Regions from separate parts of the Pedobacter sp. WC2423 genome, predicted to be linked through region 1. Evidence: riboswitches for the same ligand, from Rfam matches in the RefSeq annotation. Region 1 holds a riboswitch; each other region holds the start of a gene.

Region 1 (10,236 bases):
AAAGCTTCGATCTTACAGGATTTAAAGTTGAGCAAACAACAAGCTTATTATACACGTTTTTAACGAATTTTTATGTTAGCTGAGATTATTACGATTGGCGATGAAATATTAATCGGCCAGATTGTGGATACAAATTCTGCATGGATGGCCAAACAACTGAATGCTGCGGGCATTAAAGTAAAACAAATAACCTCGGTATCTGATGATGCTGATCACATTATAGCAGCACTGGCACAGGCGGAGCAAAGAGCGAAGATTATTTTAATTACTGGTGGACTAGGCCCGACAAAGGATGATATTACCAAATATACACTGGCAAAGTATTTTAATATGGGTATGCGCCGCGATGCTGGTGTACTGGCACAGGTGGAAGAGATTTTCAGACGTTTTAACCGCCCGATGATTGAGTCAAATATCAGGCAGGCTGATGTGCCGGATGGTTGTACGGTGATCCCAAATAAAAACGGAACAGCGCCTTGTATGTGGTTTGAGCGTGAAGGGACAATCTTCGTTTCTATGCCTGGAGTACCTTTCGAAATGATGTATTTAATGGACGAAGAAATCCTGCCAAGATTAAAGCAGGCTTTTGAACTGCCTTTTATTTATCACAAAACTATACTTACTGCAAATTTAGGGGAGTCTTTCCTGGCACAGCAGATTGAGGAAATTGAAGATAGTTTGCCTCCTGCTATTAAGCTTGCTTATTTACCGAAACTTGGACAGGTAAGGTTGAGGTTAAGTACTTCTGGTACTGATGAAGCTCAATTGAAGGAAGAGGTAGAGGTTTATGCGCAGCGGATTATTGAAAAGATCAAGCCTTATATTGTTGCTGAGGATGATATTGCGATTGAGAAGGCTATTCTCGATATGATGGACAAAAAGGGGCTTACCCTTTCTACGGCGGAGAGTTGTACGGGTGGATATATTGCGCAGTTAATTACGCAGCATCCGGGTTGTTCGTCGGTTTATACGGGCGGCGCAGTTGTTTATTCTTATGAATTAAAGCAATCTGTTTTAGGAGTAAAAGCGGATACACTGGCAAAATATGGTGCGGTTAGTGAACAAACTGTAAAAGAAATGGCTGCTGGTGCGATCACTCATTTTAATACTGACTATAGTGTAGCGGTAAGTGGTATTGCCGGGCCTGATGGCGGAACTGTAGATAAACCAGTTGGAACTGTCTGGATAGCAGTGGCAAACAAGAATGGGGTAGTGGCAAAGTTATTTACTTTTGGAAGTAAAAGAGCACAGAATATTGAGCGGTCGGCGATCGCTGCTTTAACAATGATTTTGAATCTGCTGAAAGAAGATAACAATTAACTGCAAAAAAGCCTTACTTTTGCATCCGATAGGAAATACCAAATTTACTGTAAACTAAATGGCACAATACGAATTATTATTACCTAAAATGGGAGAAAGTGTTGCAGAAGCAACCGTCATCAAGTGGTTAAAGCAACCTGGTGATATGATCAGTTTGGATGATACCCTGTTAGAAATCGCAACAGATAAAGTGGACTCAGAGGTTCCGTCACCAGTGGCTGGAAAATTGGTCCAACAATTATATAAAGAAGATGATGTTGTTCAGGTTGGTGCTGTAATTGCAATAATCGAGACAGATGCTGCTGAAAGTAAAGCTGCTGAAAAGGTGGAGCAACCTGTTGTAGCTGAACAGGCTGCTGCGGCTGAGCCAGCGGTTAGTATTCCGGGAACTGAACAGTTGAATGATACGCCGGTAAATTCTGCGCAGCACAGCAGTGAGCCGGATCGCTTTTATTCTCCTTTAGTAAAGAGCATAGCTGCTCAGGAGCAGATTAGTGTAACTGAGCTTGATGATATTGCTGGTAGCGGTGCTGATGGCCGTTTAACTAAGGATGATCTGTTAAATTATATCCAGAATGGACGTAAAAGTACGGGAGCTGTATTAGCTAACCGTGCTGAACAAAGCCAGCCTGTTGCTGTTAAAGAAGAGCCAGTTAATACTACTGCTGCACCGGCGCCTGTTGCGGCTGCAAAGTCTGCTAGTGCGCAGCCGGTAGTGAGTTTAAGTGGGGCTGATGAAATCATTGAAATGGATCGAATGGGTAAAATCATTGCGGATCACATGGTGATGAGTAAGCAGACTTCTGCTCACGTAACGTCATTTGTAGAGGCTGATGTGACAAACATGGTTTTGTGGAGAGATAAAGTAAAGAAAAATTTCGAGAAGAGAGAGAACGAAAAGATCACTTTTACGCCTATCTTTATTGAAGCTGTGACTAAAGCAATCAAAGATTTTCCAATGATCAATGTTTCTGTGAACGGAACGAAAATCATCAAGAAAAAAGATATTAATATTGGTATGGCTGCTGCTTTGCCTAGTGGTAACCTGATTGTCCCTGTAATTAAAAATGCGGATCAGCTGAATCTTGTCGGATTAACTAAATCTGTCAATGATCTGGCAAACCGTGCAAGGGGTTCTAAATTGAAACCTGATGAGACGCAGGGTGGTACTTTTACTTTGACTAACGTAGGTTCATTCGGAAACGTAATGGGAACACCTATTATCAATCAGCCACAGGTAGCTATTCTTGCTGTAGGCGCTATTAAAAAGAAACCAGCTGTTTTAGAGACTGAATACGGGGATGTAATTGCAATCCGCCATATCATGTTCCTTTCGTTGTCTTATGACCACAGGGTGGTTAATGGTGCGCTTGGTGGTACTTTTGTACGCCGAGTGGCAGATTACCTGGAGAACTGGGATATCAACAGAGAAATTTAATTCCTGAACAGGGATATAATTATAGCAAAGGGGTATCTGGTGAACTGGATACCCCTTTTGTTTATATTTAATATCAGATTTCACTCAACCCACTTGATATCAGACCTGACTTAACCTGGAATACACTCCGCTAATGTAAAGCTCCGGATCTACTATGCGGTTTTTTAAGCTGAAACCGGGTGTGTATGCTTCAAAATCTTTGAATTTTTTAATTTCTTCAATACGTTGCTTTCCGGCAACAGTATTTTCAATTTGCTTCAGCAGCTGTGCATCATCTGTTTCAAAGTCCGTTGGCGTGATTACGTTTTCATTGAGTAAATGCTTAATTATTTCTGTTAATTTCTCATTGGCGTAAAGGTGTTCTTTTTTGGCGAAATAGTCCTTGTTCAGGATTTCAAATTTGCTTTTAAACCATTGTGCCTGCGCTATGGAGCTGACCATGATTCTTCCTTCGTGAATGGAGATTGCTGAAATAAAGTTTTTAACTTCTTCTTTAGTAATAAAGCCGGCATAAAACAGATCTCTCAAAGCATAATCAATCCGGTCTGCACAAAGATTGGGCAGGGGTTGCTCCAGTATATTAAAGTTTTGAGCTGTCAAGTGTGAAAGTCTGTATCCGTGTTTGCTTAATATCTCCGGAATCTCAGAGTTATTCAAAATTCTCTGAAAGATTTCTTCGTGGTAATCTTCCCCGGCATGTTCAAATACATAGTCAATAACGTGAGAAAATGCGGTATGTGAAATATCATGAAGTAGCCCTGCTGCTTGTTCTGTTTCAGTTCCTCCGAGTAGTTTAATCAGTAACATAACTCCGATAGAGTGTTCATGCCTGGTCAAGGTTAGTTTTGGGTTAACCAAAAATATTCCACCGCCCTGGTGTATTCCTTTAAGCCTTTGGAAAGGCCTGGAATTAATTAATTCATGAATAAGGGGAGAAACGCTGAATTTGCCGTATAAATTGTCTGTTATTATATTCATTAAAATATCTGCTGTTATCTTCAAAATATCTGCTTGTAATTTACGTAAATGTGGGTATAGTCAATATATTTGAATAACCTAAACCCCCATAAAACTATGAGTAATCCGATTAATAACGCTATTGTAAATGAAACAGTGGCCCACAATGTTTATTTTGAAGGCAAAGTTCAAAGTCTTGGACTGGAAACTGAGAAAGGTAAAGCTACACTGGGAGTGATGAAGAAAGGAACTTATGTTTTTTCAACTTCTTCGCCAGAAAAGATGATCGTGATCTCAGGTAGTATGAAAGTGAAGTTAGCTGATGAATATCAGGTTTACAATGCGCAGGAGGAATTTGATGTTGTTGCGGGCTCTTCATTTGAGGTTAGCTGTGACCAGGATGTGGCTTATTTGTGTTATTACGGATAATCTTTAGTTGTAATAGCTAACGGCTATGTTTGCTTAGGATGAACAATGCATTAAGTTTTGCTTAACGTGTGAAAATTTAACTTAAATCACTGATCTTTAGTTTATCTATTCATTAATAAATAACCATTAAAAAAAGATCTATGAAAAACTTTAAAATTTTATTCGCACTGCTAACCTTTGGTTTGCTGTTTTCGTCTTTCACGAAAGACAGCAATTCTTCATTAGCTTTAGTAAACACGCTGCAAGCAACAACGGTTAGTATTGCAGGCCAAACGACTCAACAAGCAGCAGCCGCAGTTCCGCAAAAAGCTTATACGGTTGCTGATTATGTAGCTAAAAATGGAAAGGCACCTCAGGGATATGTTGGAGGAACAGTATTCCAGAACCGTGAAGGTTTATTGCCACAAGGGGTAGCTTACAAAGAGTATGATGTAAACCCAAAAGTGAGCGGACAGAACAGAGGAGCAGAGCGTATCGTTCTTGGTAACGATGGCAGCCGGTATTATACAGGAGATCACTATGCTTCATTTACCTCGTTTTAATAAGTGAAAACATAAACAAAAAAGCCTTTCAGAATTTAACTGAAAGGCTTTTTTGTTGGTTAACTCCTGAGCGTTTCTGTATGGATTTAGTGAACAAGAGCTTCTTCTCCGGCAATCACCTCGATCTGCTTATCTGTGTAGGTAAACCTTCCGGTATGTGCTATGAAAACATCTTTCTGTACGAGCAAATCTTTATTCGCTAACAGAGATTTCAAGCTTACACTACCAATCACATATTTAAAGTCATTTCTTGAAAACCGTTCTACAATGTTTTCAATCTTCAGCTTTTCAACGGTATATTCATGGGTATATCTCAGGTAAACTTCGATATTTACATTATCGGTATGAATCAGTCCATTTTGCTGATGAAACTTTTTGTACTCATATCTGTAGCCATATCTTAATGCTGCAATATCAGATAAAACTGCTGCACCTGTTGGATGTCCGCCAGCACCTTTTCCAAAAAAGAATTGCTTGTCTGCAAAAGCAGCTTGTACTGTAACTCCGTTGTATTCATTTTCTACGTTATATAAGAAATCATCAGATTTCACAAACTTAGGCAATACATAAGTTACGACTTGTTTGGTGCTGATTTTACGAGCGGTAGGTACGAGTTTAATTTTGTAATTCTTTTCTCTTGCGTACTGGATATCCTGCTCTGATAAATTCTGGATACCAACATTCAGAATTTTATCGGGATCAATAAATAAACCGTAAGCATGGGCAGTTGCAATAGCCAGTTTAAACTTCGGATCATAGCCGCCAACATCCATAATCGGATCAGTCTCTGCAAAACCAAGCTCCTGTGCTTGTTTCAAAGCGACATCATATGGCATGTTTTCGTTGAATATTTTAGATAAAATATAGTTCGATGAACCATTAAAAATCCCGCTTATTCCATGCAGTAATTCATTGTCATAATACTCTTCCAGGTTTCTGATGATTGGAATACTACCACATACTGCACCTTCATAAAGTAAAGAGGCACCATATTTAGCTTGTAATTCTACGAGTTCTGCTAAATGGTTGGCAATCATTTTTTTATTGGCAGAGACTACATGTTTTCCACTGGTCAGTGCTTTTTTTGCAATGGCAAACGCAGCGTCTGCATCATCTATTAGTTCTACAATCGTATTAATTTCCGGATTATTTAAAATCTCATCATGATCAGTAGTAAATAGTCCGGCATCCAGACTACGTTTCTTATCCGGATTTTTGATGGCTATTTTAATAATTTCCAAGTTTAAATCCTGGCCACGGATGATGTCATGGAGTCCCTGTCCGACAACTCCAAAACCGAATATTCCAATTTTAAGTCTCTTACTCATTTACGCTGTTTTATGCAGTTTAACAATTTTTTTATGGACACTTTCTTTGAGGAAATTGCCGATTATATTAGTTAGTATGTCTGTTTCAATTAAGAATCCATCATGGCCATAAGCCGAATTGATGCTGTGAAATTCTGCCGCCGGAATATGTTTGGCTAAATACTCCTGTTCTACTAAAGGAAAAAGGAAGTCATTTTCAATTCCGATCACCAGTGTGTTGGACTTGATAGCTTTTAAGGCATCAATAACGCTTTTCCTTCCTCTGCCTACATTGTGGCTATCCATCGCTTTACTTAGGTACCAATAGCTATATGCATTGTATCTTTTGCAAAGCTTTTCTCCCTGGTAATTCTGGTAAGAGGCAGCCCGGAAGCCGTCAGTTTTTTCATTGACACTTTCCAGTTGTGTTGCATTATAAGCTTCATAAGTCCGGTAAGAAAGCAGGGCGATACTTCTTGCTGCTTTTAAGCCTTTCATTCCGCCATCTGGTTGTTGTGCATAAAAACTACGGTCAGTACTGATGGCCAGACGCTGACTTTCATTGAAAGCTATGCCCCAGGGAGAATGATAAGCATTGGTGGCTACGAGAATCAGATTCTCTATTTTGCTGCTTTCCATGATTGCCCATTCACTGGCCTGCTGGCCACCTAAAGACCCGCCGATTAATACGCGGATCTTCTGAATTCCCAGGTGTCCGGCAAGCAGTTGATGCCCGTGTACCAGATCTCTGATGGTAAAATCAGGAAATGATAAGTAATAGGGGTTTCCCGTTACCGGGTTAATGCTTAATGGGTTTGTACTTCCATAATGTGAACCAATAACGGTTGCGCAAATGATAAAATGCTCTTCTGGATTAAATAGGTTATTCTCTCCAAAAAGCCCTTTCCACCAATCCAGAACATCTGCATTGGCGGTTAATGCGTGACATGCCCAGATCACATTGTCTTTGCTGGCATTTAGCTTTCCAAAAGTCTGATAGCTAATTTGTACCCCACGCAATTCTTTTCCGTTCTCCAGTTTAAATTGCTTTGGGTAAGTATATAGGTGTGTTGACGACATTTTATTCTATCTGTTTTAAACTTAAAGCGATTTTCCTGAAGACAACTTTTCAAATGCTTGTTCGAAATCTGCTTTGATATCATCAATATGTTCAATTCCGACAGATACTCTTAGCAATTGAGGTGTAATTCCTGCTGCTGCTTGTTCAGCGTCGCTTAATTGTTGATGTGTTGTTGCTGAAGGTTGTATAATCAGTGTTTTTGCATCACCTACGTTAGCGAGATGACTAACCAGTTGCAGTTCATTTACAAACTGTACGGCTTGTTCTTTACCGCCATGCAGTTCAAATGAAAGAACAGCACCAAATCCATTTTTCAGGTATTTCTTGGCATTTTGATGATAAGGGCTGCTCTCCAGTCCAGGATAAAACACTTTACTTACGGCTTCGTGGTTTTCCAGCCAGGTTGCCAGTGCCAATGCATTGTCAACATGTCTTTGAACGCGTAGTGATAAAGTTTCCAGTCCCTGGATTAAAAGAAATGAATTGAAAGGTGAAATTGCAGGGCCGAAATCTCTTAAGCCTTCTACTCTTGCACGGATAATAAACTGGATATTTCCAAAGTCACTTCCAATTCCAAATACGTCATTAAAGACCAGGCCATGGTAACCTTCAGAAGGGGAGGTGAACTGTTTGAATTTACCATTTCCCCAGTTATAGTTTCCACCATCTATAATAACACCGCCAATACTTGTTCCATGCCCGCCAATCCATTTGGTGGCAGATTGTACCACAATGTGAGCACCATGTTCAAGTGGTTTGAATAAATATCCAGCAGCACCAAATGTATTGTCTACAATTAAAGGCAGGTCATATTTTTGAGCAATCAGAGAAAGTTTTTCGAAATCAGGGATACTGAATGATGGATTGCCAATACTTTCCAGATAAATTGCTTTGGTGTTTTTATCGATTTTAGCTTCGAAATCTTGTGTGTCATCTGTTTCAGCAAATCTTACTTCTATACCCAAGCGTTTAAAAGCAACTTTAAATTGATTATAGCTGCCTCCATACAGGTGAGGAGAGGAAACAAAGTTATCACCGGCTTCCAGGATATTGTTTAAGGCAATAAACTGAGCTGCCTGTCCTGAGGCAACTGCAAGTCCCGCAACACCACCTTCAAGTGCAGCTACACGTTTTTCAAAAACGTCTGTAGTTGGGTTCATTAAGCGGGTATAAATATTACCGAATTCTTTTAATGCAAATAGATTTGCACCGTGTTCGGCACTTTTAAATCCATAGGAAGTAGTTTGATAAATAGGTACTGCTCTTGAACCTGTTGTTGGGTCAATTTCCTGACCTGCATGAAGTTGTAGTGTTTCGAATCTATAATTTGCTGACATGATTTCGCTGATTTAAAATGATAAAATGGATTTTTATAGCGTCATACGGTATTTGAGATGATTGCAAAATCCGTATATGGGATTGCATACCTCTGAAAAGAGGCCTTCCGGTTGAACTCATACTAATTTTACGTGGAAGATTGTTTTTAGCCGATGCAACAACACATACATGCAAGGGCTTGCAGATACTTGATCGTGTAAGAAACGGAGTCGCCTGATTGCGATGGTTGGTGGTTAGTTTTCATTTTGTCTTAATTTATCTTTCCAGAAAGCACTATGCAAACTGGTCAGGAATTGGCACCTTCTCCATTTGGGAGGGTTGCCAGTGGGTCACGGAGCCTGTCTCTCGCCACTTCTTTATAAATCAAACCCAGATTGCGGGTTGACTTGAATAGCTTTCGCTATATAATTACAAATGTAGCGTATTTGTGTAAACTTCCAAAATAATATTCTGAAAAATAATTAATATTCTGTTTTCTAGTTATTTAAATTGGGTATTTGAATCTGTTTAATGGCTTTATTTAAGCTAAAGCCTGCTCCAGATCGGCAATCAGGTCATTGATATGCTCAAGTCCAACTGATATCCGAATTAAATTCTGTGGTGTTTTGGTGTCAGGGCCTTCTACAGATGCTCTGTGTTCAATCAGGCTTTCTACGCCACCAAGACTTGTAGCCTGCGCAAATAGTTTCACTTTGTTCACTATTCTTTTTGCATTTGCAGCATCACCTTTAATTAATATAGATAACATGCCGCCAAAAGCACTCATTTGTTTTTTCGCGATCTCATGTTGAGGATGTGAAGGCAGCCCGGGATAATAGACGGTTTCAACTTTTGGATGTTCAGCAAGGTATTTTGCCAGTGCCATACCATTCTCTGCGTGTCCGCGCATTCTGTAAGGTAATGTTTTGATACTTCTTAGTAATAGAAAACAATCAAAGGGGGATGGCACTGCGCCTCCGATCTGCTGGATATTCCTGATTTTATCCCAAAATTCATTTTTAGTGGCCGTGATCAGAACACCGCCTAATACATCACTGTGACCTCCGATATACTTAGTAGAGGAGTGCATCACAATATCCGCGCCCAGTAGAATGGGGTTTTGAAAACATGGTGAGGCAAATGTACTGTCACAGGCAAGAATGAGCTGATGTTTTTTAGCGATGGCCGCAATAAGCTCCAGATCCGTAATTTTTAATAAGGGATTTGAAGGGGTTTCTATCCATATCATCACTGTATTGCTTTTAATATAATTCTCCAGCGTGGATGTGGTAGTCAGGTCAATAAAATCTATGGTCAGGATACCTTCAAAGATAGATTGTAATTGTTTTTTAAATCCCCAGTACATGTCGTCGGGGGCAATGATATGGCTGCCAGGAGGTAAGGCCTGAAAAAGGGTCATTCCAGCTGTATTTCCAGAAGAAAAAGCACATGCATCTGCACCTTTTTCCAGATCAGCCATTACTTTTTCCAGTGCAGAACGGTTGGGATTGCTGACACGGCTATACATATGTCCACCAGGATAGCCACCTTCTTCATCTCTGAAAAATGTGGTGGAAAGGCTAATAGGAGGGGTTACATCCCCTGTGATACTGCGAGTTAAATTTCCGGCGTGTATAGCAATGGTTTCAGTCTGCATAGAATTTAGGTTTTCGTTTTTTTTTGGCAGGATTTGTGTAAGCTGTTTTCGAAAATACAAGATATGAAAAGAATATTAGTTATAGCAGCCATTTTATGTAGTTCGTTAATGGTTTTACAGGGTTGTTCACCAAAAGGTGCAACTGCTGGTGCGAGTTTAAAAAGAGGAAATGTATCTGGAACCTGGGT
Region 2 (10,236 bases), 2.4 Mb from region 1:
TTTGAATAATTCACAGTGATATCCCAGGTAAAGTTTTTTGTTTTGACAGGTGTTACCCCCAATTGCGCTTCAAGTCCTTTATTGTTAATTGTACCCCCATTTACCAGTTTTTTTAAGAAACCCGTAGTCGGGCTGACATCCAGACTTAAGATCTGGTTGATACTGTTGGTATTGTATACACTGAAATCAACACGAACTCTGTTTTTGAACAACCCAACTTCAAAACCTGCTTCCGTAGACTTGGTTGTTTCTGGTTTCAGGTTTGGATTCAAATCTACCTCACTCAGGTTTTGTTGTGGATTACTATCAAATGGGGCAGTGAAAGAATAATTATTAATCAATTGATAAGGGGAAGCATCCTTACCCACCTGCGACCATCCACCACGAAGTTTGGCAAAGTTCAGTACGTCACCTTTGATGTCAAATGCTTCTGTAAGGATTAAACTCGCATTGACCGAAGGATAGAAATAAGAGCGGTTTTGAGAAGGCAAAGTTGATGACCAGTCATTTCTGGCTGTAAGATTCAAATAAGCATAATTTCTGAATCCCAGTTGAGCAGAACCAAATGTACTGTATACCCTTTGTTTACTATAGATGTTAGAAGAGATAAGCGGATCGCGTGAATTACTAAGCGTGTAGAGGTTATTAACGGCCAGTTTAGGAGCTTTCTGGTCATTGCTCTCAAAAGTAGTCGTTCTTATATTTCCACCTAATAAGAGATCAAGGTTGAAATCAGCATTTAACTTTTTAGTGAAATCCAGTCTTGCTTCCGTGTTGTTCTCGTTGAAAGTATAAGCGTCTTCTTCATACGAACCAAATGGGGTACCATTTGTTCCATAAGCGATTCTGATCTTTCTGCGGTCATTATAATAATCATTACCCGTTCTGAAGTTCGCAGATAAACCATCTATTATTTTGTAGTTTAATTCTGCACTTCCGATCAGTCTGTTACGAACCTGACCTACCGTATTTTCGTAGGCAACAAAATATGGATTACTGTAATAGCTATTGTTCCAGTTGATATCTTTTCCATTCGCATCTTTGTAGGTCTTTAATTGATCTACATCAACCTGACGGCCAAACCAGGTGAACTGCAACATGGTGCTGCTTGCTCTTTTTCCACCTGAACCTGGCAGGTTTGCACTCGTGTTTACATAATTAGCTGAGGCATTAAAAGTCAGCTTTGGTGTTATTTTATAAGTAGTATTTAGTAAGAATGAGTTTTTTGACTGAGAAGAGTTCGGAATAACACCTTTCTGATCCAGGTTATTATAAGAGAAACGTAAATCATATTTATCTCCTGAACCTGAAATTGCAATTCCATTATTCAAAGTGTAACCTGTATTAAAGAAGTCACGCACATTATTTGGATGTGCGATAAAAGGCACGGGTACTCCGTTAGAATTAAATTGTGGGATTAAACGACCGTCCAATCTTGGGCCCCAGCTTTCATCAACGCCATCATTCAGACCTCCGCCTTTACCATCTACATAGCTGAACTGACCGTTGGCACCTTGTCCGAATGAATTCTGATAAGATGGAATGGTTAACAAAGTAGAAAAGGTAGCATTGGAGTTTACACTGATTCCTAAACCCGGAGAGTTTTTACCTTTTTTCGTGGTAATCAATACTACACCGGCCGCAGCACGGGAACCGTAAAGCGCGGCGGCGTTAGGGCCTTTCAGCACACTCATCGATTCAATATCTTCCGAATTGATATCAGAAATCGTATTCGCAAAATCCCGCGAGCCACCTGAACCTAAATTTTGTGAATTGTCTACCGGTACTCCATCGATTACGAACAGGGGTTGATTGTTTCCTGAAATAGAAGTTTCTCCACGGATAATAATCCTGGAAGAACCCATATCTCCCTGGCTGTTGGTGATCTGTACACCAGCTACCTTACCTGATATAGAATTCAGCAAGTTGGTTTCTTTTGCTTCGGAGATATCTTTTGATTTTAACTCCTGTACCGAATAACCTAATGATTTTTTCTCTTTAGGGATATTCAAAGCCGTTACTACGACTTCGCTTAATTCATTAGAAGATTCATCCAGCTGAACAGTTACCGGATTTGTTGAAGTTACTTTGATTTCCTGAGTCGCATAACCAATAGATATGATTTTTAAGATATCATTTGGTTTAGCGATGATGGAGAACTTACCATTTCCATCAGTTTGCGTACCCGTATTTGTGCCTTTAACGGAGATGCTTACGCCAGGGACAGGTTGGCCGTTAGATTTCTCGGTGACCACTCCGGTAATTTTAGCGGTTTGTGCCGCAGCAGTCTGTACGATTATAAAGGATAGCAGGATCCCGAATAAGTATTTGTAAGTTTTATACATATTAATGGTCTAGTTATATAATTGGTGTATTTAATTCAATTTATTACATATGGTGTCCTTTGAACAGCGCTATTTATCAGGAATAATTAAGGGAATAGATGACAGCAACCGATTTATTTTATAGGTATATCTGTCACTTATCTTTTCCGCTTAAAGTGGATAGGAGTTAGCACCTTTTACAATCTGGGGTGTATAGGTTGCTAAGACTTCATAGGGCCTTTCCCTCGGTCTTTCTTGATAAGTAGAAATCAATGAACAGCTAATTGTCGGGCAAATATATAAATAAACTACTAAATCTATAGTATATATTTTATTAGTAGGATATTTTGAGATTTGGCAGACAATTGGTTGCTGTTTTGAAAAGGTAAATTACCTGAAAAAGGCCATTCTCTGGTTAAAGAATGGCCTTTTGATTTAGAATTGGAAATTTGTTTATGCTATATCTTTTTTTTATGTCAGGCTAACTGAGTGCAGCAGCGATTATATTTTCCTGGTAACCAGATTCCAGGCTTGAGTTCAGTCCAGGCTCCGCATTTTCTGCACAAGGGAAAATAAGTAGTGGTAAATTAGTATTTGCTGCCATCTTTTGTGTATTGCTTAAATTGAAAAGCTGCTCCAGAAAAGTTTTATGGCGATGTACCATCACGAACAAATTACAGGTCACATTTTCTGCCAGCCATTTTAAACCTGTTTTAACAGGCGTATGTTCCACTGCCCGGTAATAAATTTTGGGGTAATTTATTTTATTGGCTACATCTTCCAGAAAGTTGGTGACTAATTTTTTAGTATCGGCTTCTGAGGTATCCGGATGCTGTATATGGGCTAATGTAATTTCTGCGTGAGATGGTTTTGCGAATGCTGTCAGTGCCTGAATAATATCCAGATCACTATCCTCCATATCTGTTGCGAAAACAAGCTTGTCCAGCTTTTTAAAGCTTTGGTTTTCTGGTACGATCAGTACAGGCAGGGATACAGCACCTATAATTTCGCGCATATGGTTACCCATAATCAAAGAACCCAAACCTTTCCGGTGTGTGCCCATCACTAATAACATCAGGTCCCTGTCTGAAGATAATCTATGAATATGCCGGTATAGAGGCCCTTCCTGGCATTTGAAGTCTATAACAGGTCTGAAGGCATTAACCGGAAGCGTAGAGAGTTCTTCTGCTAACCTGGCGCCCAGTGTACGCAACTTTTCTTCACTGTCTTTTTGTAAAATATTGTAATCTTCCATTGACCAGTAAACCTGTCCACCTAAAGGTTCGGCCATGGGTACTAAAAAGGAATTATATAGGGTAAGATTTGCCTGAAGATGTTGTGCAAGACGTACAGCATAACGTGCAGCATTTTCTGCACTGGCGGAAAAATCGGTTAGTACGGTTATCTTTTTCATAGGAGTCGTATTTGAGTTTACTAAAGTAAAAGTGGTGATAAACAGGCTGTTTACCTGTGATCTCCATCATCTTATCGGATGACATTCATCATCAGAATTACGAGTTTTCACTGCTTGTCTTTTAAATTATAAAAATACTTGTTACATTTACGTAATCAGTTACGTAAATAAGTATATACAATGGAGTTTTTTAATCAGGTAGGTAAAAAAGCAATAGGAAGCAGGCTGAGGATGCTGACAGAAAAGATTACAGAAGATGCCGCTCAGATTTATCAGTGCTATGGTATCGATATGCAACCCAAGTGGTTTCCGGTTTTCTATGTGCTTTCACAGGGAGAAGCGATGACCATTACTGCGATCGCTAAAGAAATTGGTCATTCCCATCCTTCAGTCAGTAAAATTATTGGAGAGATGGCAAAAAAAGGTTTGGTTGACGAGAAAAAAGATGAAACCGACGGTAGAAGGAATATGGTCAGCCTCTCCCCAAAAGGAGAAGAGATCACTGTAAAAATACAAAATCAGTATGCTGATCTGGATAAGGCGGTAGCAGATATAGCAGCACAGTCCAGAAACGATTTATGGAAAGCCATGGAAGAGTGGGAGTTTTTATTAGGACAGAAAACACTTTTACGCCGTGTGCAGGAAATTAAAAAAGAGCGGGAAAGTAAAGAAGTTACTATTGTGAACTATGTGCCGGAATATCAGCAGGCCTTCAGAGCACTCAACGAACAATGGATCTCCAAATGGTTCAAAATGGAGCAGGCAGATTATAATGCACTTGATGATCCGCAGGGTTATATTTTAGACAAAGGAGGCTATATACTGGTTGCGCTGTATCAGGGTGAGCCCGCAGGTGTCTGCGCATTAATCAAGATGAATGATCCGGACTATGATTACGAGCTGGCTAAAATGGCGGTATCTCCGGCTGTACAGGGAAAAAGTATTGGCTGGTTACTGGGAAATGCAATCACTCAGAAAGCAAAAGAACTGGGCGCTCAGAAAATATACCTGGAAAGCAATACGATTCTGAAACCGGCTATTAACCTGTACCATAAGTTAGGTTTTGTGAAAGTAGCTGGCCGGATCACTCCATATGAACGCTGTAATATTCAAATGGAACTTGTTTTAAGCTAGATTTTCTGTTGTGCTTTGATAGCCAGATAACGGTTAACCACATTGACCGTTAAATTTTCTGGTGAAGTCAGGATACTGAGAATACCATGTTTTGCCAATTCTTTGACCATAAGCCGCTTTTCGTAGACAAACTTCTCTGCGATAGTTTTAATGTAAATGCCTTCCACATCCCGGGCAGGCAGATCACTCATTGATTTGACGGCTGTATTTTCGAAAAAGACAATCATCAGCAAATGAAATTTAGCGATATGTTTTAAAAAGGGAAGCTGTCTGTGTAATGCAGACATGCTTTCAAAATTTGTGAAAAAGAGAATCAGACTACGCTGTTTGATTACACTGCGGATAGCCAGGTGCAGCGCTTCAATATTGCTTTCCAGATACTGTGTTTTTTCTTTGTACAAGACTTCCATTATTTTGCCCAGCTGGCCGGGTCTGCGTTCTGCGGAAACAATACTTCCTATCTTTTCCGAAAGCGTGATCAATCCAGCTTTGTCATCTTTTAATAAGGCTACATTGGACAGGACCAAGCTTGCATTAATCGCGTAATCCATTAAACTTAACCCATCAAAGGGCATTTTCATTACTCTCGACTTATCAATGATACAGTAGATGTGTTGTGCTTTTTCTTCCATAAAAGAATTTACCATCAGCTCACCCTTTCTGGCCGTTGCTTTCCAGTTTACGGTACGGTAATCATCGCCCTGCACATAATTCTTTACCTGATCAAACTCCATACTTTGTCCAACACGCCTGATTTTTTTAATTCCTATCTCAGTCAGTCTGTTTGAGATAGCCATCAGCTCATATTTACGCAGCTGAAGAAAAGAAGGATAAACGGGAACAGTATGTGCCTTTCCGAAATTAAATCTGCGGGAAACCAGACCCAGTGGTGATTGGACATACAGCCGCGTCTGCCCAAACTCATATTCACCTCTTTTGACCGGCCTTAATGCGTAGGTGATTGTTTTCTGTTCGCCGGCTTTTAAACTGCTTTTAAACCATAAATCTCTTTTTTGAAACTGAAAAGGGATTTCATCAATAATTCCAATCGCTATAGGGAAGGTAAAAAAGCTTTCTACATAAATATGAAGCTCATTGTCATCTCCATTACTCAATCTTTCGGGAAGATCACGGCGTAAAAACATGCCTTTACCACTGAACAACAGCACCAGGTCAATACATACCAGCAATAAGAGCGCCCAAAAGCAGATATAAGGCAAATCGTCCAGCCAGGGCAAAAAGAAGGTAAACAGAAATAAGCTGATACAAAAGCCTAAACCAGCAAACAGTCTTTTACCCAAAAAAAGGTCTTTGTAATATTTAATGAATAAATGTTTCAATCTCTTTGTGGTTTACCTTGGGATCTCTATTTTTTGAATAATCTGCGCGACGATATCACCGGGTGTTAAACCTTCCATTTCTTTATCAGGACTTAGCATAATCCGGTGTGCAAGTACAGGAGCTGCTACCTTAATGATATCTTCAGGGGTTACAAAATCACGCCCCTGCATTGCGGCTATGGCTTTTGCCCCATTAATTAATGCTAGAGAAGCACGTGGTGAAGCACCCAGATACAGTGATTTATTATTCCTGGTTTCATGAACAATTTTTGCTGCATATTCAATTAATTTGGGCTCTACATGTAAAGCTTTAATCAGTGCGCGGCAAGTTTTGATCTGGTCGATACTTAAAACGGCTTTGATCTCTTTCAGTTCATCTTCCAGCTTATGCTGATGTTGTCTGGACAAAATAATGATCTCTTCTTCAAGCGTAGGATATTTAATCTCTATCTTAAATAAAAACCGGTCTAACTGTGCTTCTGGCAACCGGTAAGTTCCTTCATGCTCCACTGGATTTTGTGTAGCCAGTACCATAAAAGGTTCATCCATCGGGTAGGTATGACCATCTACAGTGATCTGACGCTCTTCCATAACCTCAAACAGGGCTGACTGTGTTTTTGCGGGGGCACGGTTGATTTCGTCAATCAGAATAATATTTCCGAAAACCGGGCCCTTTCTATATTCAAAGGATGCTGATCTCGGGTCGAATACAGAAGTACCCAGTACATCTGAAGGCATCAGATCTGGTGTAAACTGAATTCTTGAAAAGACAGCATCGATGCTTTTTGCAATGAGCTTGGCACTGAGTGTTTTAGCGATTCCCGGAACGCCTTCGAGTAAGAGGTGCCCATCGGCCAGAATACCGGCAATGAGGAAGTCAATAGTATCTTTCTGGCCTACAATGATATGGCCAATTGATTCCCTGATCTGCTCTACTGCCAAATTAAGCTGTGTAAGGTCGGTTCTTTGAGCTGTTTCCATTATTATTTCGCTTGATTATAAAATTTCTCTATTAATTTGTTCAGTTCAATCAGGAGCGTTTCGGTAACTTTACTTCCATGATGAATCGTATTAATGACTGTAAATAACTGCCTTGTTGTTTCCTCCTGGGCGCCTGATATCAGCACTAAAGAGGAAATAAAATCTTCGTCTGTTTTTAAAGTTTTCAGGCGGTAGGTTAACCGGACATATTCTAAAAAATAATTGATTTTCTTTTGTGCAATATCACTATGGTCACGCTGCTGATAATATACCTTTCCAACCACGGTCACAAATTCAGCAGAGGAATTCTTTAAAGGCAGTAAAACAGGAATAATCCGCTGTCTGCGTTTCATTTCAAATAAGACAAAGACCAGTAAACCGGCCAGCGCCAGGCAATAAGACCAGCGTAACTGATCATGTTTGAAAAAGACCCTTAAAATAGAGCCGCTTTCTGCATTACCCTTTGTGTTGTTTTCATCCCAGATCAGTGTTTCACCGGTTTGCAGGTAAGAAAGTGCTTTAGCAGCATAAGCGGCACCCCCAGGCTGGAGTAAACTATAATTAGTGAATAGTTGTGGATCAGGCAATACATACAGTGCGCCTTTACCAAAAGTATATTTTACAAAATTCACTTCTCCACCGCTGTTCCTTCCCAAAACTGTACAGCGGGAAGTGTCAACAGCTGTGAAATACTGATTTCCCAGCCCCTTGTCAAAAACATAACCACTTTTTGCTTTCAGCGCAGGGTTTACAAAATTGATGGAATCAGGTTTTATTTTGGCAGATAAATTTATGTTTGTTTCTAGTTTAAGGGTGTCATTCAGGAGCTTTCCAAGATTAAAAGCTGCAATGAATACCTGGTTTCCTGCATGCATAAATTTCACCAGCTCCTGATAATCGAGCTTATCAAATTTAAGACTGCCGGCTATAAAAAGATAATTGGCTTTTTGATAATGCTGATTCTTTAATGTATTATATACAGGCAGTCTGCTGGTTTTAAATTGTACACCCGGAAAAATACTTTCCTTTTCCTGGTTTAAAACATAAAGTCCGTAAGGAATTTTATCTTCTTTGAGATAAGTGGGGTTCCAGTCAGTTGGTTTTGGCTTATAATATTGTGCAACCAGGTATAAAATTAGTACCGCGGCACTGCCAATCAGATATAATTTCATTCCTTTCATCGCAAAGCTGTATTAAACTGATCATAACTATTTCGTACTTGCTTAAAGTTTTCCTGATCAATAAAAAAATCACCATACCAGATATATTCAAACTGCGTGGTCAGTAAGCTGAATTGTGCTCTTTGCTGCGGATCAGTAATTTCTCTGATATAAGTTTGATTGGTCTTTTCGGGCTGCCAGTTAATCAGATTTCTGCTGTTCAGCTTTTTCAGGGAAAGCAGGTACATTAACCTTACTGCAAGTCTGTAATTGGCATTTTGAATGGCCTGATCTATTTCCGTGTTAAAGTCTATTTCGTGAATATTATCGGCAGACTCTGCATAAGGGATAGCTATCGCTTTCGATTTGCCCATAAAGAGTTTAAAATCGACACCTGTGAATTTAATTACTCCAAAGACAATTAACGCTATGAAAGCTGAGATGATAATATACCTGACGAAATTTACTGAATAGTTGATTCTTGCAATGCCTGACAGCTTTCTCCAGAACCATGCCCAGAACCGGTCCCATAAACCCGAATCAACTGGTGCTGGCTGGTCATATTTAAAATCCGTTTGCTGACTGTAAGTTTTCAGCTTTTGCGCATCAAAATTTCTGAGTTGTATTTTACTGCTGTCACTCCTGAGTAGTTTTACTTTCGAAGGTACAGTTTGAGTAGTTTCCGCCTGTACAGTCAGCTTAGTCCGGACAGACTGCTTTGCCTGAACAGGAAAAAACTGTGCAGTGAATACAAAAAGAAAAGCGGACAGGTATTTTAACATGTTAATATTCTTCTTGATCAGGGATGAGGTTTTCCTGTTGTCCCATTTTTTGAATACGATCCATCAAACCAGTACTGTTCTTGCGTTCAGAAAGATTAAAATAGCAAAGAGAAATACCTATAATGGGAATGATCATAAAAACCTGGCAGAGATACTGAATAACCGTAGAAATGATAATTACAGTATCGCTCAGGCCTTTAGGACCGTGAGTCAGCGTACTCACCATGGTTAAAATAATAGCAGGTAAAGAGGCCATAGAAGTTGTGGCAGAAGTAATCACCCAAAGGATAAATATTGTAGCTGCTGTAACCCACCATTGTTCTTTTAATAACTTGAAAGACTGGCTGAAGGAATAGCCCAGGCTTGCATTTTCAAAAATCATGATTGGAGTCATCAGTGAAATGGCAGGAAACATATAAATACCAGGAATCAGACAGAGGGCAAAACTGACAACCAGGAGCAGACCAAGCAGGAAATTACTCCCAAATACCCGGAGAAAGTAATACTTGAAATAACTCCATACTTCTTCTACAGTTGGGGCAACATTTCCTTTCTCTATGTATAAAGCGATAAAGCTGAGCATAGAAACATTTAAAGCCGTGTAACCTAGTATTCCGATCAGCACGACAAAGAAATAAGTAATAGAGAACAGGCTTGCTACTCTGCCATAAGTACTTAGCACATCCATATTTCTGATGTCACGCTGCATACCTATCTGCTGGAAAATTGCTGCAATCATTCCCGTTACAATGAATATCCCACAGAAATAGACGAAGACTTTTAATAAGGGTTTGAAATTCTCTTTGAAGAACCGGACTGTATCGTTAATAATATCTCCAAATTCACGGAGCTTTTTGAATTCTACTTTTTCAGACATTTTGGTGTGGATGATTACGTTTGGAAAGAGTTAATGGATACAGAATGACATACCAGATGATAAAAATAAGCGACAGGCCTAAAATACCTGTACTCAGCCACAACGGCATTCCGGTATGACGGGTAATAAAGCCTTCAAAAAAGGCGGCAACCAGCAAAATCGGGACAATGCCCAATGCGATTTTGGTGCCATCCTTAGCACTTTGCTTAAAGGCTTGAAAGCGT
Region 3 (10,236 bases), 2.6 Mb from region 1:
TTGGAGATATTTATTCGATCTCTTCGATGACAGGTTCAGGTACAGGTGACTTACTGGATGACGTGATCTCACATTTTGAAGATGACGTAGTCGAAGAAAATGCTTTACCAAAACTGACTATAGTCGGCAGACCAAATGTGGGTAAATCTTCCCTGATCAACGCCTTAATGGGCCAGGATAGAAATATTGTTACCCCAATTGCAGGTACAACACGTGATTCCATCCATATTCACTACAATCAGTTCGGACATGAATTTATGTTCATCGACACCGCAGGGCTTCGTAAAAAAACAAAAGTAAAAGAGAACATCGAGTTTTATTCTGTAATGCGTACTATCAAGGCTCTTGAAGAGGCTGATGTGGTATTGCTAATGATAGATGCTGTTGATGGCTTAGAATCTCAGGACGTTAATATTTTCCACTTAGCAGAGAAGAACAAAAAAGGTATCGTAATTCTGGTTAACAAATGGGATTTGGTAGAGAAAGATCATAAAACGATGAAAGCTTTCGAAGAACAGATTCGTGTTAAATTACAACCTTTCACAGATATCCCAATCGTATTCACTTCAGTATTGAGCAAACAACGTATTTTCAAAGCAGTTGAGACGGCATTAGAAGTGTTCAAAAACAGAGGAAAGAAAATTCCTACCTCGAAACTGAACGATGTGATGCTTCCGATCATTGAAAAATATCCGCCACCAGCATTAAAAGGAAAATACATTAAAGTAAAATACGTGACGCAGATCAATGCAACTTCACCAATGTTTGCTTTCTTCTGTAACCTTCCTCAATATATCAAAGAACCGTATAAACGTTTCATTGAGAATAAATTACGTGAGAACTTCGACTTTAGCGGAGCACCAATCCAGATCTACTTCAGACAGAAATAGAAACTGAAAATCATCAACAAGCGGTATTAGATTTAATACCGCTTTTTTTATGCCTGAAAAAATGGTTTAATCTTATTTATTGCATGCTTGAAAGCGCCTGCTTCACCATAGTGTCATTTAAGTTCAAAGCCTTATAATAACCAGCTTCCCCTAAATGATACTTACACAGTAAAGCTTTCAGGTCACTATAAATAACCGGCTTTGCCGCAGCAAGCTGCCTGGGATCAATCACAATATTTTTGCTTTGTATAAACTTCACAAAGTCTTTATAATCTGTATCACTGATACTGAAAGTTGCTAAATTCTGTTCCAGGTAAGCGGCATTGTACCGGTTTGCCAATACGTCGAACACATAATCGAAAAGCACTTTTTTGGTCAATAACATCCCATAGAACTTATTCATTCCGGTCGTGTCCATTTTCACATAAATATCCGGCTCAATACCGCCACCTGCAAAAACTTTTTTTCCCGAACCCGTTGTAAAAGCCAGGTTTCTTCTTAAACTATCTTTTGCAGCTACAGGTTTATCCGTCAGCTCTCCATCATTATAGCGATCATCAATCTCATTCTGGTAAGCTGTATACCCTTTTTTATAAGATTTCTGAATGCTGCGGCCTAAAGGGGTATAATATCTTGCAATAGTCAGATTCAGTGCAGAACCATCTCCAAAAGGAAACTGTTCCTGTACCAGTCCTTTTCCAAAGGAACGGCGTCCAATGATCACCCCCCTATCCAGATCCTGAACAGCACCCGCCAGTATTTCACTCGCAGAAGCTGTATTTTCATTAATCAGCACAGCAAGCTTTCCATTTTCAAATTCCCCTCCCCCGGTTGCAATATAGTCTGTACGCGGCTCATGTTTCCCTTCGGTATAAACAATCAGTTTATTTTCCGGAAGAATCTGATTGGCCAGCCCCGTAGCCGCAGTTAAATAACCACCGCCATTATCCCGCAGGTCAAGTACCAGTTTTTTCATTCCCGCAGACTTTAGTGCTTTTACAGATTCTACAAAATCTTTATCGGTATTAGCGCCAAACTCACTGATCCGGATATACCCGGCATCTGCATTGATCATATAGGCAGCATCAATACTGCTCACACTCACTCTCCCCCTTTTGATCGTTAACGTCACCGGATGTGCAGCTCCGGTATGCAGTACGACCAGCTGAACCGGAGTTCCGCTTTTACCCTTGATCTTTCCGATCATTTTATCTTTAGTCAAATGTTTACCACTGACAAACAAACTATCAATTTTCAAGATTTTATCACCCAGTTTCAGCCCTGCCTGTGCAGCCGGCCCATCTTTGATTACATTGGTTACCAGCAGTGTATCTTTAAGAATATAATATTCAATACCAATGCCCTGGAAATTACCTTCCAGCATATCAGCTTGTGCATTTGCTTTGACCGGAGGAAGATAAACACTGTGAGGATCCAGCTGGTGTAATAAACTATCAATTTCAAGGTGACTTAAAGTATCTGCATTAATCTCATCCACATAATTTCTATTGATCAGATTGATAATTTCGTCTACTTTATTTGAATTTTTATCTGCAAACTGAACATTGTGCTGAAAGGTGAACCCCTGATCCTTTAAAAACTTATAACCCAAGAACATACCACCTATTAATGTAACAGAATAAGTGATTGCGACAAGCAGGTTTTTACGGGTAGTTGGTTTCACTGAAGTAGGTTTGCACAAAGTTATGAAATTACGCTGTTAATTAAGCTACTAACCCCATTAGAATTGTAATTGTTTAAGATTTTATTATAATACTCATTTGTTTATAAATATTCAGCTGAAAATCTGCCCGAAATGCATTCATATTTCCCTGTTCAAAAGAAATTGACGAATTTTAACAAAAAAAGATAAAATGATACGCATCACCGAACAAGAATCAAAGTATACTAATATTGATCAGATGGAAGTACTTGACATTCTGAAAGGTATAAATAACGAAGATAAAACAGTTCCTCTTGCAGTGGAAAAAGCGATTCCACAAATCGGGAAACTGGCTGCTGCTGTAGCAGAGCGGATGAAAAACGGTGGAAGGTTATTTTATATCGGCGCAGGTACAAGCGGCAGACTGGGTGTAGTTGATGCCTCAGAATGTCCGCCAACGTTCGGCGTTCCTTTTGATGAAGTGGTGGGAATTATTGCTGGTGGGGACAAAGCAATCAGACGCGCCGTAGAAAATGCAGAAGATGATGATAATCAGGCCTGGACAGACTTACAGGAATTCAACATCAACGCGAAAGACAGCCTGGTTGGTCTGGCCGCATCAGGAACTACCCCTTACGTAGTTGGTGGACTGAAAAAAGCCAGAGAAAACGGCATATTGACCGGCTGTATTATTTGTAATGAAGGCGGCCCTGTAGCTGAAGCCAGTGATTTCCCGGTTGAAGTTGTAGTAGGCCCCGAATTTTTAACAGGATCTACCCGGATGAAATCCGGTACCGCACAGAAACTCGTGCTGAATATGCTAAGTACAACAGTCATGATCAGATTAGGCCGTGTCAAAGGAAACAGAATGGTTGATATGCAATTAACGAATCATAAACTCGTTGACAGAGGTACACAGATGGTGATGAATGAACTTCATATCGACTATAAAAAAGCCGAAGACCTGCTGATCCGTTACGGAAGTGTTAGAAAGGCTGTGGAAGCCGGTACTAAATAAAATTATTATGCACGAAATAGAACCATTTTACCGCTGGCGTGACGATTATATAGCCGCGGAAGACCCCCGGTCACCATTTTACAACACCGAATACTCTGAGTTTTATTTCGATAAACAGCTGTACAATTTCCTGATTCACCCGCAATGGGATGATTTTGGCTCCAATACACTTTATATTAAAGTGCTGTTTGTAGACTATGAACATAATTATGCGATCATTGAATTTATCGGCGAATGGAACGATGCGATAGGAAATGACATTATGCTCCTGAAAAGAGAAATACTGGAACTGATGATCGATGAAGGCATCAATAAATTTATCCTTATCGGAGAAAACGTTCTTAACTTCCATGCTTCAGAAGACAGTTACTACGAAGAATGGTTTCAGGATGTGGAAGACGGTTGGATCACCGGACTGAATTTCAACCCGCATGTGATTGAAGAATTCAGAAGCAGCAATATTGATTACTATATCAACTTTGGTGGTGAACTTGACGATTTGGCATGGAGAACAGCAAAACCCCTTCAAATCTTCCATAAAGTTGAAGAAATTCTGACAAAAAGACTAGGGGCATAGCTTTTGCTGATACAAATAGATTCGTATATTTAATTAAATTTTAAAATAACATGGATAACAACAATAATAATTGGTCACAACAATCAGTATTTGTGGAAAACCAGACAGGAACAGTTGCAAAGAAATTCTTTGCCAACGTGTTTTTATGGATGTTTGTAGCGTTGAGTTTATCAACACTGGCTGCAGTTTACATGGCAAATACGCCAGAAATGTTAAGCTACCTGATCAATCAGGAAACAGGTAAAATGTCTATGATAGGTTATGTTGCTATGTTTGCTCCGCTAGGGCTGGTACTTTTGATGAGTGCAGGGCTGAGTAAGTTATCATACAGCGCTTTATTAGGTGTATTTATTCTGTATTCAGTATTGACCGGTGTCAGTCTGAGTTTCATCTTATTGATTTATACAACAAGTTCAGTAGTGGCTTGTTTTGCTGCTGCGGCAGGAATATTTGGTTTAATGGCTGTATTAGGTTATACCACCAACACGGATTTAAGTAAATTCGGATCAATCTTAATGATTGGTGTAGTAGGCCTGGTGATTGCCAGTGTAATTAACATGTTCCTGAAAAGTTCCGGTTTTGACTATATCATGAGCTTCTTTGGTGTAGCGATCTTCACTGCATTAACTGCTTATGACGTTCAGAAACTAAAACGTATCGGTGCAGGTATCGAAGAAAACGGTGGTACTATGGCTGTTGATGATACTAAGAAATTAGCGATCATGGGCGCTTTGTCATTATACCTTGACTTCCTGAACATTTTCATCTTCTTATTGAGAATATTCGGAGGAAGAAAATAAGTCAGCATCCTTACAAAGGAAGCCGGTCAGTTTTAAAGCTGACCGGCTTTTTTTTTGACCCCGCAGAACATTGTTTCGTACCACCATTCAAATTACCTGATTTTTGCAATATTATATGCTTTAAACTCTATTTGCTTGGAAATGATTTTTCTTTGTTGCATTTTTGTACCAAGCTTATAAAGAAAGACGGAGGGATTAGACCCGACGAAGTCTTAGCAACCTGTGCTTACAAGGTGCTACATTCTACTCGAACAGTTCCGGCTGTTCCTGACAGATAAGTTAATTCGATCCGACACTGGATTTCTGATTAGGCCTTTATATAAAATTTTCTGTCTTTAAGATACTACATCGCATTGCACTAGTGGCTTGAATACAGACAAACGGCTATCCACAACACAGATAATGAGCATAAGAGAAGAGCTTAAAAAACGAATACTAATCATCGATGGGGCAATGGGCACCATGATTCAGCGCTATATCCTGACTGAAGAAGACTTTAGAGGAGAGCGCTTTGCGAATCACCCATGCGATGTCAAAGGGAATAATGACCTGCTGAATATTACGCGTCCTGATATCATCAAAGCTATACATACAGAATACCTTAAAGCAGGTACAGATATCATTGAAACCAATACTTTTAGTACGCAAAGAATCTCTCTTGCGGATTATAAGATGGAAGAACTGGACTATGAAATGAGTTTCGAAGGCGCTAAAATTGCCAAAGAAGCAGTTACTGAATTCATGGCTGCAAATCCAGACCGCGTTTGTTTTGTTGCAGGCGCTGTAGGGCCTACTAACCGTACTTTGTCTATCTCACCAGACGTGAATGATCCTGGATACCGGGCTTTAACCTTTGATGAACTCGTTGACGCTTACTATGAACAAATCAGGGGTCTTGTTGACGGCGGATCTGACCTGTTATTAATTGAGACAATTTTTGATACTTTAAATGCGAAAGCAGCAATATTTGCAATCAAAAAATACGAAGAAGTTATAGGACGTAAAATTGAGATCATGATTTCCGGAACCATTACAGATGCATCAGGCAGAACACTGTCCGGACAAACTGTAGAAGCTTTCCTGAATTCAATCATTCATGCCAACCCACTCAGCATCGGTTTCAACTGTGCACTGGGTGCAAAAGACATGAGGCCCCATATTGAAGAACTGGCTGCCAAAGCACCCTGTTACGTATCCGCATATCCTAACGCAGGCTTACCGAATGAATTTGGCGCTTATGATGAAATGCCTAATGAAACAGCTACTTTAGTTGGAGACTTCATTCAGCACGGCTTTGTGAATATTGTGGGTGGTTGTTGTGGCACCACGCCAGACCATATCGCAGCTATTGCCGCAAAAGCCAAAAATATTACCCCAAGACAAATACCAGAAATACCTAAATATCTTCGCCTGAGCGGACTTGAACCCGTAACCATTACGCCCGAAAGCATGTTTGTCAACATTGGTGAAAGAACCAATATCACGGGCTCCCCAAAATTTTCCAGGTTAATTTTAAGCGGTGATTACGAAGCTGCACTTGCCGTTGCCAGACAACAGGTAGAAGGTGGTGCGCAGGTCATTGACGTGAACATGGATGAAGGAATGCTGGACTCTGAAGCTGCAATGACGAAATTCCTGAACCTGATTGCTTCAGAACCTGATATTTCCAAACTGCCGATCATGGTCGATTCCTCTAAATGGAGCGTCATTGAAAACGGTTTAAAATGTTTACAGGGAAAAGGGATTGTCAACTCGATTTCACTCAAAGAAGGAGAGGACAAATTCCGTGAAAGTGCCCGTAAGATTATGAATTACGGTGCAGCGATCGTGGTGATGGCCTTCGATGAAAACGGACAAGCGGATAACTTTGAACGCAGAAAAGAAATCTGTAAACGTTCTTACGACATCCTGGTAAATGAGATTGGCTTTCCGGCAGAAGACATTATTTTTGACCCGAATATCTTAACCGTAGCCACTGGCTTAGAAGAACACAATAACTATGCAGTTGATTTTATCAACGCAGCACGCTGGATTAAAGAAAACCTGCCCTACGCGAAAGTAAGTGGTGGTGTATCCAATATATCTTTCTCTTTCAGAGGAAACAATACCGTACGTGAGGCCATGCACTCTGCCTTTTTATTCCACGCCATTAAGGCCGGACTGGATATGGGAATTGTGAATGCCGGGATGCTGGAAGTTTATGAAGCCATCCCCGCCGAATTACTGGAACGTGTAGAAGATGTTTTATTAAACCGCCGGGAAGATGCGACAGAGCGTCTGGTAGACTTTGCAGAAACCGTAAAATCTAAAGGAAAAGAACTTGTTAAGGATGAAGAATGGAGAAAAGAACCCGTAGAGTCCCGTCTTTCCCACTCTTTAGTCAAAGGAATCATTGAATACCTGGATGCCGATGTAGAAGAAGCAAGGCAACAATACGATCGCCCTATCCACGTCATTGAAGGCCCGCTAATGGACGGAATGAATATCGTGGGGGATTTGTTCGGTGCCGGAAAGATGTTCCTGCCACAGGTCGTAAAATCTGCCAGGGTCATGAAGAAAGCCGTAGCTTACCTGCTCCCATTCATTGAGCAGGAAAAACTGGACAACCCCGATGGAGATCAAAGTTCTTCGGCCGGAAAAATTTTACTCGCTACCGTAAAAGGCGATGTTCATGATATTGGTAAAAACATTGTAGGGGTAGTTTTAGCCTGTAATAACTTTGAAATCGTAGACTTAGGGGTAATGGTCCCTGCACAGGAGATCATTAAAAAAGCCAAAGAAATCAATGCAGATATTATCGGTTTAAGCGGCCTGATCACACCTTCGCTGGATGAAATGGTTCACTTTGCCAAAGAGATGGAACGTGAAGGCTTTACTGTACCCCTGCTGATAGGTGGCGCCACTACTTCCAGAATCCATGCTGCGGTAAAAATAGCGCCGAATTATTCAGGCCCCGCTATCCATGTGCTTGATGCTTCCAGAAGTGTGACCGTATGCAGTACCCTGATGAATCCCGAGACCCGAGGAGGTTATATTGATAATATCAGACAGGAATATGATAAAGCACGCAAAGCGCATCTGAACAAACGTAACGATAAACGTTTCAAATCTATTGAAGAAGCAAGGACAGACAAATTTACCATTGACCCTGCCCTGGTTGCGCCTGCACCTAAATTTACCGGGACTAAAACATTGGAAGATTACCCACTGGAAACCCTTGTCCCTTATATTGACTGGACTCCTTTTTTCCATACCTGGGAATTAAGAGGCAGTTACCCAAAAATATTCAACGATAAATCGGTTGGCGTAGAAGCCAGAAAATTATATGATGATGCCCGTGTATTGTTACAAAAGATCGTTGAGGAGAAATTACTGACCGCAAAAGCAGTGATTGGCTTCTGGCCGGCACATGCCAAAGGCGATGATATTGTATTAGATGTAGCAGGCAAACCAGTAACGATCCATACCCTGCGTCAGCAAGCAGAGAAAGTTGCCGGAGAGCCTTACTATGCTTTATCAGATTTCGTTGCGACAAAAGAAGACGGCGTTCAGGATTATTTTGGTGGCTTCGCTGTCACTACAGGTATTGGCTGTGATGAGATGGTTGCTGAATTTGAAGCCAACTATGACGATTACAACAGTATCATGGCAAAAGCACTCGCAGACAGGCTTGCTGAAGCCTTCGCAGAACACCTGCATGAATTAGTCCGTAAAGATTACTGGGGTTATGCAAAGGACGAGCAGTTAACAAATGAAGATCTGATCAAGGAAGAATATGCAGGTATCCGTCCGGCACCAGGTTATCCTGCCTGTCCGGACCACACCGAAAAAGAAACACTATTTGAACTACTGGGCGCAGAACAAAAAATAGGGCTTCGCCTCACAGAAAGCTTCGCGATGTACCCAACAGCAGCAGTAAGTGGTTTTTACTTCTCACACCCTCAATCCAGGTACTTCGGCCTTGGGAAAATCACCAAAGATCAGGTAGAAGAATATGCAGTCAGAAAAAACATGTCACTTGAAGATACCGAAAGATGGCTTAGTCCGAATTTAGCCTATTAACCTCACAACAAAACTTAAATGAAGATCACCGACCACGTTACCAACGCCAAGGGTAAAACCTTGTTTTCTTTTGAGCTGCTGCCGCCAGTTAAAGGAAAAAGCATTACTGATATTTATGATGCCATAGACCCTTTGATGGAATTTAATCCACCCTTCATTGATGTGACCTATCATAGAGAAGATTATATCTACAAACAGCATGACAACGGCTTGCTGGAAAAAGTTTCTTACCGTAAACGTCCGGGTACAGTAGCCATTTGTGCTGCGATCATGAACAAATACAAAGTAGATGCTGTTCCGCATTTAATTTGTGGTGGCTTTACCAAAGAAGAAACTGAAAATGCACTGATTGACCTTCAATTTTTAGGTATTGATAATGTATTGGTTTTACGTGGAGACGCAAGACACGCAGATTCAACCTTTATTCCTACTCCTGGTGGCCACGCTTATGCCACTGATCTGTTAGGCCAGGTTAATGATATGAACAATGGGAAATATCTTTTTGAAGATCATTCAGCTTTCCAGACAGATTTCTGTATTGGGGTGGCAGGTTATCCCGAAAAGCATTTTGAAGCCCCTAACTTAAAGGCTGATTTTAAATACCTGAAACAAAAAGTAGATATGGGTGCAGAATTTATTGTGACCCAAATGTTCTTTGATAATGCTAAATACTGTGATTTTGTTGCCCAGTGCAGATCAAACGGGATAAATGTCCCCATTATTCCCGGACTTAAACCAATTACGTCCTCTAAACAACTGATCAGTTTACCAAAAATATTCCATATCGATTTGCCAGAAGATCTGACAGAAGCCGTGCAGGAATGTAAAAATGAGAAAGATGTAAAAGAGGTAGGAATAGAATGGATGATCCAGCAGTGCAAAGAGTTAATCAAAGTCGGCGCTCCTGTACTTCACTTTTATACCATGAGTAACCCTGAACCGACAAAAAGAATTGCCCGCGCAGTTTTCTAATCTGGAGGTCAGATTCTGCTGCTGAGGAATAATTGGCAGATTCTTTGTATATTTCGTTCTCTACAAAGAACGATATGAGAAGGACGACATTGATGGTACTTACAGTTATTGGCACTTTAACTTCCTGTAATGCCTTAAAGAATACGGTAGAAGCAAGTTCAGATTTATCCAAGCTCGGAGGAACATGGGAACTGAATTATATCTCAGGCCCGAGGATTGCTTTCAATGGTTTATATCCAGGCAGGAAACCAACC

What was found. A riboswitch is a leader RNA that binds a small molecule or an ion and turns the genes downstream of it on or off. The one in region 1 is predicted to bind S-adenosylmethionine.
Region 2: linked by a shared signal. The riboswitch ahead of AB3G38_RS18945 (SusC/RagA family TonB-linked outer membrane protein) and the one ahead of AB3G38_RS03720 (O-acetylhomoserine aminocarboxypropyltransferase/cysteine synthase family protein) in region 1 are both predicted to bind S-adenosylmethionine.
Region 3: linked by a shared signal. The riboswitch ahead of metH (methionine synthase) and the one ahead of AB3G38_RS03720 (O-acetylhomoserine aminocarboxypropyltransferase/cysteine synthase family protein) in region 1 are both predicted to bind S-adenosylmethionine.

What each region holds. Positions count from the first base shown of each region.
Region 1 is NZ_CP162005.1:975,602-985,837, forward strand. It holds gene AB3G38_RS03680 (putative LPS assembly protein LptD) at 1-63, shown strand, start outside; gene AB3G38_RS03685 (competence/damage-inducible protein A) at 73-1,320, shown strand; gene AB3G38_RS03690 (dihydrolipoamide acetyltransferase family protein) at 1,379-2,758, shown strand; gene AB3G38_RS03695 (HD domain-containing protein) at 2,858-3,736, opposite strand; gene AB3G38_RS03700 (pyrimidine/purine nucleoside phosphorylase) at 3,833-4,144, shown strand; gene AB3G38_RS03705 (ribonuclease domain-containing protein) at 4,285-4,686, shown strand; gene AB3G38_RS03710 (homoserine dehydrogenase) at 4,773-6,014, opposite strand; gene metX (homoserine O-acetyltransferase) at 6,015-7,073, opposite strand; gene AB3G38_RS03720 (O-acetylhomoserine aminocarboxypropyltransferase/cysteine synthase family protein) at 7,095-8,411, opposite strand; SAM riboswitch class I at 8,665-8,777, opposite strand; gene AB3G38_RS03725 (PLP-dependent aspartate aminotransferase family protein) at 8,933-10,048, opposite strand; gene AB3G38_RS03730 (lipocalin family protein) at 10,112-10,236, shown strand, end outside.
Region 2 is NZ_CP162005.1:4,567,961-4,578,196, forward strand. It holds gene AB3G38_RS18945 (SusC/RagA family TonB-linked outer membrane protein) at 1-2,345, opposite strand, end outside; SAM riboswitch class I at 2,480-2,589, opposite strand; gene AB3G38_RS18950 (universal stress protein) at 2,806-3,738, opposite strand; gene AB3G38_RS18955 (GNAT family N-acetyltransferase) at 3,919-4,872, shown strand; gene AB3G38_RS18960 (DUF58 domain-containing protein) at 4,869-6,212, opposite strand; gene AB3G38_RS18965 (AAA family ATPase) at 6,225-7,193, opposite strand; gene AB3G38_RS18970 (DUF4350 domain-containing protein) at 7,196-8,374, opposite strand; gene AB3G38_RS18975 (DUF4129 domain-containing protein) at 8,371-9,135, opposite strand; gene AB3G38_RS18980 (hypothetical protein) at 9,137-10,012, opposite strand; gene AB3G38_RS18985 (stage II sporulation protein M) at 10,005-10,236, opposite strand, start outside.
Region 3 is NZ_CP162005.1:3,563,988-3,574,223, forward strand. It holds gene der (ribosome biogenesis GTPase Der) at 1-890, shown strand, start outside; gene AB3G38_RS14665 (S41 family peptidase) at 967-2,574, opposite strand; gene murQ (N-acetylmuramic acid 6-phosphate etherase) at 2,765-3,571, shown strand; gene AB3G38_RS14675 (hypothetical protein) at 3,579-4,148, shown strand; gene AB3G38_RS14680 (Bax inhibitor-1/YccA family protein) at 4,199-4,948, shown strand; SAM riboswitch class I at 5,120-5,229, shown strand; gene metH (methionine synthase) at 5,351-9,010, shown strand; gene metF (methylenetetrahydrofolate reductase [NAD(P)H]) at 9,029-9,982, shown strand; gene AB3G38_RS14695 (META domain-containing protein) at 10,057-10,236, shown strand, end outside.